Regions from separate parts of the Variovorax sp. P4_B10 genome, predicted to be linked through region 1. Evidence: riboswitches for the same ligand, from Rfam matches in the RefSeq annotation. Region 1 holds a riboswitch; each other region holds the start of a gene.

Region 1 (3,255 bases):
CGAAACCGCCCGCACGCTCAATCCGTCGGTCCAGACCGTGATCCGCAGCCACAACGAGCACGAGGCCCGGCTGCTCACGCAGGAAGCGGCGGTCACCGTCTTCCTCGGCGAGCAGGAACTGGCTCAGGCCATGGCCCGCGACGTGGTGCAGCGTGCGGTTTCGATGGCCGTCCCGGCCTCCGCACCGGTTCAGAGGTCTTCGATGACCAGCGTGCGGTAGCGCTGCGCGATGGAGTAGGGCACGGTACGCACCTGTTCCATCAGGCGGGTCGCAGCCGCTTCATCTCTTGTCCTGACCAGGAGACCCGTGTGGCCCTCGCGCGCCAGCTTGGTGTAGGCGCGCACCGTGGCGGCGTCAGTGCCGGCGGAGGGCAGGGGGTTGTCCGAGTCTCTGACGGTGGGTGTGATTTCTTCCAGCACCGTCTGGGGGGGGAGCAGATAGACCTCGTCGCCGCTCATGCCTTTCTCGATCAGCCGATGGCCGATGCGATTGGCGTCCTCTGCGCTCGGGAACATCACCATCGAATAACCGGTCGGATAGAAAGCACCCCCGATACTCGACCGCATGCGGGGTTCAAGAGTGAAATGCTTCATGCTTGCCTCCTGGTTCTTTTGGAAGGTCCCTGACAACAACATTAGGCCGCCCGGCGCGCAAGCTCTGTAGGAGAAGCCCGGAAGCTGTCAACCGCACCCATCTTCCGTCCATTTGACAGAAATACCAGCATGCCCCGCATTTCCATGCCCTCACCCAGAAACATCGCACTGACCGTCCACGAACTGGAGGAGGGCGAGTTCTATTGGGTGCTGATGGAGGCGGTGGAGGGTGACGTCCCCAGCGCGGAGCACCACATCTACGAGCCGCTGGAGGCCGCCCACGACCCGTATGCCAGCTATTCCAACGCGCTGGTGGCGGGTGTCGCGGTGCTGCGCCGGCTGTTCGGCGCGGACGGAAAACCCGTCTGAGTCCCGCGGGGACGGGGCCTGCTTTCGGGCCGCTCCCTATAATCCCGCGGGCCTGGTGCGGCAGTTCTTCTTAACTGACGCCGCCACGCACACGGTTCGAAGGTGCCCCGCATGCCATTCAGTGGCCTGGGGGTTAAACGGGAAGCAGGTGCGCTGCGTCTTCACGGACGCATCCATTCCTGCGCTGCCCCCGCAACGGTCAGCGGATCTGGAAACCCTCGCGCCAATGCCCCTGTCGGCATTGGCAGCCACTGCGCCTCGGCGTGGGAAGGCGAGGGTTTCGGCTCCGATGCGCACTCATCCTGCCCATCGGAGCGCTCCGCGAGCCCGGATACCGGCCTTCGCAACCGCCTTCGGACGCTGCGGGAGTGCGGGTCCGGGCATGCCGCTTCGCCCTCGCGTGAACCGGCCCGCCCTTCGCCGCATCCCTCGACGTCCGCATTCGGTCAGGAGCCTGCGGGGACGCAGGTCGGAGGAGAAGTCACATGGGTCATGCATCGCCGGCGCGCGATCGCACGGGCGCGCCGCTGCAATGGGCACGCCTTTCGGGTCTTTCACTGGGTTTGGGACTGGCTTTCGGGCCGGGCAGCGCCTTGGCGCAGTCGGGTGAAGCGCCGAACAACAGCAACAACAGCCTCGCGCCGGTGCAGGTCGAGGCCACCCGGCACACGCCGCTGGCCATCGACGAGCCCTCGCACACCGGCAGCCGGCTGGGCCTCACGCCGCTGGAAACGCCGGCGAGCATCGAGGTGCTGAGCGGCGACACCATCCGCGCGCGCGGCGACGTGTCGGTCGTCGAGGCCGTGACCCGCGCCACCGGCATCACCGCCACGCCCGGCCCCGGCAACGGCGGCACGGCGATGGCGGCGCGCGGCTTCACGGGCCACGGCTCGGTGATGCAGCTGTTCGACGGCACGCGCCTCTACGCGGGCGCCGGCACCGTCACCTTTCCCTTCGACACCTGGTCGGTCGACCGCATCGAGGTGCTGCGCGGCGCCGCGTCGGTGATGTTCGGCGAGGGCGCCATCGGCGGCGCGATCAACGTGGTGCCCAAGAAGCCCATGCGCGGCCCGATCCAGAACGAGGCGCTCGTGACCGTGGGTTCGGATGCCACCCGGCAGGTCGCTTTCGGCAGTGGCGGCGCCATCAACGACATGCTCTCCTACCGCTTCGACATCAGCCACCGCAAGACCGACGGCTTCATGCTGCGCGGCGAGGCCGAGAGCCTGGCGGTGGGCGCGGCCGTGCGGCTCGATGTGTCGCCGCAGCTGCAGTTCACGCTGTCGCACGACGAGGGCCGCCAGTCGCCGCAGCGCTACTACGGCGTGCCGTTGATCAACGGCCGCGTCAGCAGCCTGAACCGCGCGCAGAACTACAACCTCGACGATGCCGAGATCAAGTACCGCGACCGCTGGACCCGCCTGGACGCCCAATGGACGCCCAACGACGCCGTCACCGTGCGCAACCAGCTCTACCGGCTCGACAGCAAGCGCCACTGGCGCAACAGCGAAACCTACACCTACAGCGCCATCACCGGCCGCGTCACTCGCGGCGACTACCTGGAAATCGGCCACGACCAGGAGCAGATCGGCAACCGCACCGACGCCACCTTCAAGCACACGCTCTTCGGCCTGGCCAACCAGGTGCTGGTGGGCTTCGATGCGAACCGCATCGACTTCCTGCACACCAACGATTCGCCCTATGGCGGCCGTTCGGTGGTCGACCCCTTCGTCTTCAACCCCGGCTACTACGCTTCGCCGGTGGCCTACACGCCGCGCTACAAGACCAAGACCAGCACCTACGCCTTCTTCGCCGAAGACAAGCTGGCCTTCAACGAGCAGTGGTCGGTGGTGGGCAGCCTGCGCTGGGACCACGCGAAGGTTGCGCGCACCGACCTGCAGAACGCCGCCAACAACCTCCAGAAAACCTTCGAGTACGCCACCGGCCGCCTCGGCGTGGTGTACGCGCCCGATGCCTCGCAGTCGTTCTACGCCCAGGTGGCGCGTGCGGCCGATCCGTTGACCTCGGTGATCAGCACATCGACCACGCAAGCGCCGTTCGAGTTGAGCACCGGCAAGCAGGTCGAGATCGGCTACAAGCGCCAGCTGGCCGACGGCCGCGGCGCATGGACCGTGGCGGCCTACCGCATCGAGAAGGACAAGCTGCTCTCGCGTTCTGCGAACGACCCGACCATCACGCAGCAGGTCGGCAAGCAGTCGTCCGAAGGCATCGAGGCCACGCTCGACCTGGCGCTGACCTCCACGCTCAGGCTCGAAGCCAACGTCGCCAAGC
Region 2 (3,255 bases), on a different contig from region 1:
GCAGCGCCTGCCCACGCACAAAGCGCGTCTCGTGGGGGAGTTGCTGCCGCATCGCTGGACGCCAGGCTAGACCGCCGAGAGGGAAGGCCTCAACTCTGACATATCTCTCCAGAATCCAGTCGCAATCGAAAGGACTTCCAGCCTCCTGGAGGGTCCCACTCAGCATCGCCAAAGATCTCGCCGTCTTGGACTCGGTGAATGACGACACCATCGATTCCAAGCCCTGACCTCCGCCACAAGAGTTGGCCAGCGCCGTCGAAGCGCAGCAACTCTGAAGCCGATGCGACCAGCACCGACGAACCAAGATTGGGCGACTCAAGATCCAAAGTCGTGAATACATGGCCGAAGTAGCCGTCGAGCGAGTGCGATGCCAAGCTCGCCGTCTTGGGCGAGAACACCGCAACTTGCTGACCGTAGCCGATGTAAACCAGTTCGCCGATGCAGCGTACGTCTTGAAAGCAAGATTGGCCAACGCTTGCGAACAAATCGACTCGCCATCGAACCTCCGATCCCACGCTGATCCCGACTGCCGTGGCTGCACGCTCCGTTGATCCAGAAGGGTTCCCGAGTACAGCGCAACCGGCGTCCTGCCAGTTGCTGATGTCCTCGGTGGCAATGAAGGTCGCTTGCAGGCTCATTCGCATCAGTCTAATGGGGCAGGTCGGCTGGTCCGTCAACACGGATTGCTCGGACGCTTACAGCCCGCCTCCCTATGTTCAAACTGCGCGCCACGCTCATCAGTCAAGGCTGCGATGATGCTGGCCGCGTATGAACCAGTCAGCGGGCACGGGATGCTCCGAGCCACAATTGCAACTCAGCCGCGGCTTCGCATACATCGCCGTGCGGCAACGGTAAGGTGCGGAACGACTCCTTGATGCTCGCCTTCGACGGGCAGAAAATCCGGGAAAGCTTCGACAAGAGCCATGGTCATGGCGACGAACGGCGCAGAGGACTACGACGATGCCTACTACGCGAAGAATCCAGGCTCGGCCGAAGCCTCGGAGGGCCAGCCCTTGCCGGTCTGGCGCGCGCATTGGTCGACGGCACGGAACTCTATGCCGATCCCGCCTCGGGCAGGGTGCTGTTGCGGGTCGACAGGTCGGGGCGATGGCAGCGGGGTTCATGTACCAGGGATTGCACAGCCTCGATTTCGGGCCGCTGCGCGAACGACCTTGGTTGCGCGAGGCGTCGGTGCTGATCCTGTCAGCCCTGGGCATCGCCTTGTGCATCACATCGTGCGTCATCGGCTGGCGCGCCCTGGTGCCCAAGGCGGCGGCGCGTAAGACAACCGGGCGGCGCACCGCATGAGTGGAGGTGTTCCGCTATGATCAGTCCGTTGGTGCTCGTTTCGTCCTTCCGGTCGAAGCAGTTCAACGGGAATCAGGAGGGGTGGTGCGGCAAGCCATCGCGCGCCCTAACCTGAGCTGCCCCCGCAACGGTAAGCGAACGTGAGCCCTCGTGCTCGCCGCTCGTGTCTATAGCCCACTAGGTCAATCCGCGCAATCTGCGCTGCCTGGGAAGGGAACACGGGTCGTCTTCGCCAGCCCGGATACCGGCCAACGAGGCGGCGCGCTGTGCGAACGGCGCGCCTTGTGGTGCGTACCTGCGGGGAAGCGGGTGAGCATGGCTGGCGCGGTATTTTCTCTATGACACGCATCCCCTTCAGGCGACATGGCCCTGGCTCACGCCCGCTGTGCGATGGCGTCCATGCGCTGCGAGTGGCCGGGAGGCCGATGAAGGCCGAGGGATGATTGCACCCGCAGCCTTCCGCTGTCCCGCGCTGCTGGTCACGGCCCCGGCCTCGGGCCAAGGCAAGACCACCGTCACTGCCGCTTTGGCGCATTGGCATCGCAGCAAGGGCCGGCGCGTGCGCGTGTTCAAGACCGGGCCGGATTTTCTCGACCCCATGGTCCTCGAGCGTGCCAGCGGCGCGCCGGTGCAGCAGCTCGACTTGTGGATGGGGGGAGAGGCGCACTGCGGCGAGCTCTTGCACCGTGCGGCTGCAGAGGTCGACCTGATCCTGGTCGAAGGCGCGATGGGGCTGCACGATGGAACGCCGTCGAGTGCCGATCTGGCGCTGCATTTCGGACTGCCGGTACTGGCCGTGATCGATGCATCGTCGATGGCGCAGACCTTTGGCGCAGTCGCCCACGGGCTGGCGACCTATCGCCCCGGCCTGCAGCTGGCGGGCGTGCTGGCCAATCGCGTGGGCAGCGCGGGCCATGCGCAGATGGTGCGCGAGAGCCTGCCGGCCGGCATGGCCTGGTACGGCGCGCTGCCGCGCGGCGGGCACTACGCGTTGCCGTCGCGTCACCTCGGCCTCGTGCAGGCCGGCGAGGTCGACGACATCGCCGAGCGCATCGGAGCCGCCGCGCTTGCGCTTGCCGAGCACGGGGCGCTGCCGATGCCGCCTGCCGTGGATTTCAACGCGCCGCTGCGCTCGGCTTCGGATTCAGGTCTGCCCGTCTCGCTCGCCGGCGTGACGATCGCCATCGCGCAAGATGCCGCCTTCTCGTTCGTCTACTCCGCCAATCTCGACCTCCTGCGTACCCTGGGCGCGCAACTCCGTTTCTTTTCGCCGCTGGCCAACGAACCGGTGCCGCAAGAGGCGCACGCGCTGTACCTTCCGGGCGGTTACCCGGAACTGCACTTGCAAGCGCTGGCCGGCAATGCAGCGACGCGCGAATCCATCGCTGCGCACCATGCCGCGGGTCGCCCGATGGTCGCGGAGTGCGGCGGCATGCTGGTGCTGCTGGAGTCGCTGAGCGACGCTGCCGGCCACAAGGCGCCCATGCTGGGTTTGCTGCCCGGGCAGGGCGCGATGTCCGACCGGCTCGTCAATCTCGGCATGCACAGTCTGGAGTTGCCCGAAGGCGAGGTCCGCGGCCACACTTTTCATCACGCCCGCATCGACACGCGCACGCCGGCTGCACTGCACACGCGGGCCCGGCGCCACCACGGCCAAGCCGAAGCGGTCTTCCGCCAGAAACGCCTTTTCGCGTCCTTCATGCATCTGTACTTTCCGAGCAATCCGGCGGCCATCGCCGCGTTGTTCAAGCCCTGATCGCGCGCTGGCAACGCCGCACGCGACCCCACAGAACCACCACAGCCCATGCAAACCTCGACTTCCACGCCCATGCAAAGCCGCAAGATCCCCGCCACCATCGTCACCGGCTTCCTCGGCAGCGGCAAAACCACGCTGCTGCGCCACCTGTTGCAGAACGCCCAGGGCCGGCGCATCGCGGTCATCGTCAA
Region 3 (3,255 bases), on a different contig from region 1:
CGGTGTTGGCCGCGTCGTCGTAGCGCTTGCTCGAGGTCTGCACCTCGGCGCCCAGCGTCCAGTTGGCGACACGCCAGTCGGCGCCGAAGGTGGCGTGGCGCTGCGCGCGGCGGGCCAGCAGGTGGTCGGTGGCGAGATCGCGCGGGTCCTGGTAGTCGAGCGATGTGCGCAAGGTGACATCGCCGAAGCGGTGGCCGGCCGAGAGCGTCACGCCCTGGTAGCGGGCGCGGGCCGTGCTGGAGTAGCAGCCGAACGACGACGCGCAGCCCTTGAGGGTGCCGTCGAACACGATCAGGTTCTGCACGCGGCTGCGGTAGACGACGATGCCCGCGTGCGTGGCGCCCTGCGAATACTGCAGGCCCAGCTCGACATTGCGGCTCGATTCGGGCTTCAAGCTCGCGAGACCGTATTCGCTGAAGCGCTGGTACAGCGTGGGCACGCGGAAGGCCGTGCCGGCCGATGCGGTGAAGCGCAGCGAGGGCGTGATGGCAAAGCCGTAGGCCGCGCTGCCGGTGGTCTTGCCGCCGAACTCGCTGTCCCTGTCGCGGCGCACATGCAGCTGCAGCGAATGCGGGCCCTGCACGTAGCCGTAGCCGAGCGCAATGGCGTTCTGCGAGCGGTCGCGCGAGAAGAGCTTGGCGGAGGTGGTGGGTGCGTTTTCAAGTGCGTCTTCGCGCCGCTCCAGCGCGGCGGTCACCAGGTGCGGGCCGAAGCGGAATTCGTTCTGGAACAGGTAGCCGCGCAGGTTGGTTTCGGTGCGGTAGAACGAAGGCTGCGTCTTGTAGACCGATTGCGAGTCGCTCACTTGCACGCGGGTGCTGTAGATGTCGTTCCACTTGGCCGACCATGTGAGGCCGGCGGTGCGCAGGGTGTTGTTCGCGATGTCGTTCCTGAACAGGATGGGCGGCTTGGTCCTGAAGCCGACCGTGGCGTCGTAGCCTGCCTCGATGTCGCTCTGGAGCAGCGTGGCATCGAGGCGCTGGTCCGGCGTGATCTGGAAGCCCAGCCTCAGGTTGCCCGAGGTGCTGCGGTAGCCGTCGCGGTCGGGGCTGGTGAAGCCGTCCTTCGAGGGCGTGCGCTTGTTCGCGGGCTGCACGTTGAAGCCCTTGCTTTCCTCGTGCGCGACGCCGAACGAATAATCGAACAGGCCGGACTTGCCGCTGACGCCGCCTTCGATCTTGCGAAGCCCGCGGCTGCCGAAGCCGATGCCTGCATAAGGCGCCACGCCCTCTTCGCCACGCTTGGTGAAGAGCTGGATCACGCCGCCGATGGCATCGGAGCCGTACACCGCGGCGGCCGGGCCGCGCAGCACTTCGATGCGATCGATCTGCGACAGCGGAATGCCTTCCCAGCCGGCACCGCCGGTCGACTGCGAGTCGATGCGCACGCCGTCGAGGTAGACCGCGGTGAAGCGCGTTTCCGCGCCGCGGATGAACAGGCTGGTGGCGTTGCCGACGCCGCCGCTGCGGCTGATCTCGATGCCCGGCAGGCGCGCCAGCACGTCGGCCACGCCGGTGGCGCCGCTGCGCTCGATGGTCTGGCGGTCGATGATGGACACGTCGCCCACCAGGTCGGACAGGGCTTGTGGGGTGCGGTTGGCCGTCACCACCGTTGCGGGCAGCGCCGCCGCTTCCTGCGCATGCGCCAGCGTGGGCAGTTGGATCAATGCAAGGCCGCCGAAGGCCGAAGCCAGCGCGAGCGGCAGGCAGGCGAGACGGCTGCGGCGCGCAGGGGCGCGGCCGCGGGAAAAGGAAACGCAGGAAATCATGGATGAGCCGAACGAACGTCAATGCCCCTTGCCGGCCTCCCCGCCAGCATCTGGGCGCAATGACCGCCCCAGGCAAGAACCGATTCGTTCGTTCGTGCATGCGGCAGCCGCCTTGTTGGCCGGTATCCGGGCTGGCAGCGCGCCCCTGCCGCCTTCCCAGGCACCTGTTTCAGGGCGCCCAGTGGCTGGATGGAGAGGGGTGACGCCTTGCGGCGTCGTCTGCTTGACCGTTGCGGGGGCAGCGCAGGCGGCTTCGGCCTTGTTCCGAATCCCGTCTTCCGGGTTCGGGGGGCGTCCACTCCTGCTTCCCGTTGAACTGCGCCGTGTGAACCACGACGCGAGCACCAACGGGCGGGATTTTAGGCCCTGATGCAACCTCGCTAAGCCGAAAGTTGTGGCCGCCGCGCTACTTGGCGGGTCACTTGGCGGGGCGGACCGCCATCACCTCGATCTCGACCAGGTAGGCCGGATTGGCGAGCGCCGCCACCTGCATCGCCGAGCGCACCGGCAGCTTCGGCTGCGCGGTGGTGCCGAAGAACTGGGTGTAGCCCTCCATGAAGCCGGCGAAGTCCATCTTGTTGTCCTTGGCCGGATCGCCCACCAGGAACACCTGCATCTTCACCACGTCGCCCATCGTCAGGCCCAGGCCGGTGAGGCTTTTCTCGATGGCCTTGAGCACGCCGACGGTCTGTCCCTTGGTGTCGCCGCCATAGGCTGCGGCCGTGTTCTTGGGCGCGGTCGCGTCCTGCAGCGGCGGCACCTGGCCCGAGAGGTACACGTTGGTGAACGAAGACGGAATCTCCACCGCCGCCGAGATCGGGAAGGTGGAGTTCGGAATGCGGTGGCGAATGATTTCATCGGCTGCATTGGCAGCACCGGTGCCGGCTGCGAACAGTGCGGCGACGAGGGCCAGCTTCTTCGTGAGGGAGGTCATGGTCATGGGTGTTGTCTCGGTACAGGGAGGGATGAAGGATCTACCGGATCGCGCAGAGAGGTCAAGGCCGCAGCTTCTTGACGCTTTCCGCGGGAATGGCATCGGGGTACTGGTTGCCGAAATGGGTGCGCGCATAGCCGACCACCGCGGCGATCTGCTCGTCGCTCATCATCTTGCCGAAGGCGGGCATGCCCTTCTGGCCGTTGAGCACCACATAGAGTGCGTACTCCGGGCTCGCGAGCCTCGGGTTCGATGCGAGCGCAGGATAGGCGCCGGCCCCCTTCGCGCCCTGCCCCTGCGCCATGTGGCAGCCCTGGCAGGTGGCACGGTAGATCGATTCGCCCGAGCTCTCCTGGAACCTGGGGCCGACGGAAAACACGGGCTCGGGCGATGGCGACTGCGCGAACGCGTGCCCGCCCATCGAGGCCAGCGCACCGAGCGAAAGGCCGAGCAGTGCGTGCTTGATGAAGGTCGTGATGCTGTTGTTCATGGTGGGTATGTCCTTCGCTCGGCTCTCAGGCGACGGCGCGGGCGTGCAGCCGCTGGATGGCGT

What was found. A riboswitch is a leader RNA that binds a small molecule or an ion and turns the genes downstream of it on or off. The one in region 1 is predicted to bind cobalamin.
Region 2: linked by a shared signal. The riboswitch ahead of AC1DXX_RS15530 (cobyrinate a,c-diamide synthase) and the one ahead of AC1DXX_RS28060 (TonB-dependent receptor) in region 1 are both predicted to bind cobalamin.
Region 3: linked by a shared signal. The riboswitch ahead of AC1DXX_RS21300 (TonB-dependent receptor domain-containing protein) and the one ahead of AC1DXX_RS28060 (TonB-dependent receptor) in region 1 are both predicted to bind cobalamin.

The regions. Positions count from the first base shown of each region.
Region 1 covers NZ_JBFUHN010000084.1:21,090-24,344, reverse strand. The annotation lists gene AC1DXX_RS28075 (cation:proton antiporter domain-containing protein) at 1-220, shown strand, start outside; gene AC1DXX_RS28070 (hypothetical protein) at 190-594, opposite strand; gene AC1DXX_RS28065 (hypothetical protein) at 739-963, shown strand; cobalamin riboswitch at 1,048-1,320, shown strand; gene AC1DXX_RS28060 (TonB-dependent receptor) at 1,449-3,255, shown strand, end outside.
Region 2 covers NZ_JBFUHN010000030.1:6,895-10,149, forward strand. The annotation lists partial or broken gene tnpC (IS66 family transposase) at 1-70, shown strand, start outside; gene AC1DXX_RS15520 (hypothetical protein) at 90-638, opposite strand; gene AC1DXX_RS15525 (hypothetical protein) at 1,123-1,308, shown strand; cobalamin riboswitch at 1,321-1,575, shown strand; gene AC1DXX_RS15530 (cobyrinate a,c-diamide synthase) at 1,748-3,064, shown strand; gene cobW (cobalamin biosynthesis protein CobW) at 3,137-3,255, shown strand, end outside.
Region 3 covers NZ_JBFUHN010000048.1:5,296-8,550, forward strand. The annotation lists gene AC1DXX_RS21300 (TonB-dependent receptor domain-containing protein) at 1-1,768, opposite strand, end outside; cobalamin riboswitch at 1,869-2,131, opposite strand; gene AC1DXX_RS21305 (RidA family protein) at 2,187-2,708, opposite strand; gene AC1DXX_RS21310 (c-type cytochrome) at 2,764-3,192, opposite strand; gene AC1DXX_RS21315 (flavin monoamine oxidase family protein) at 3,218-3,255, opposite strand, start outside.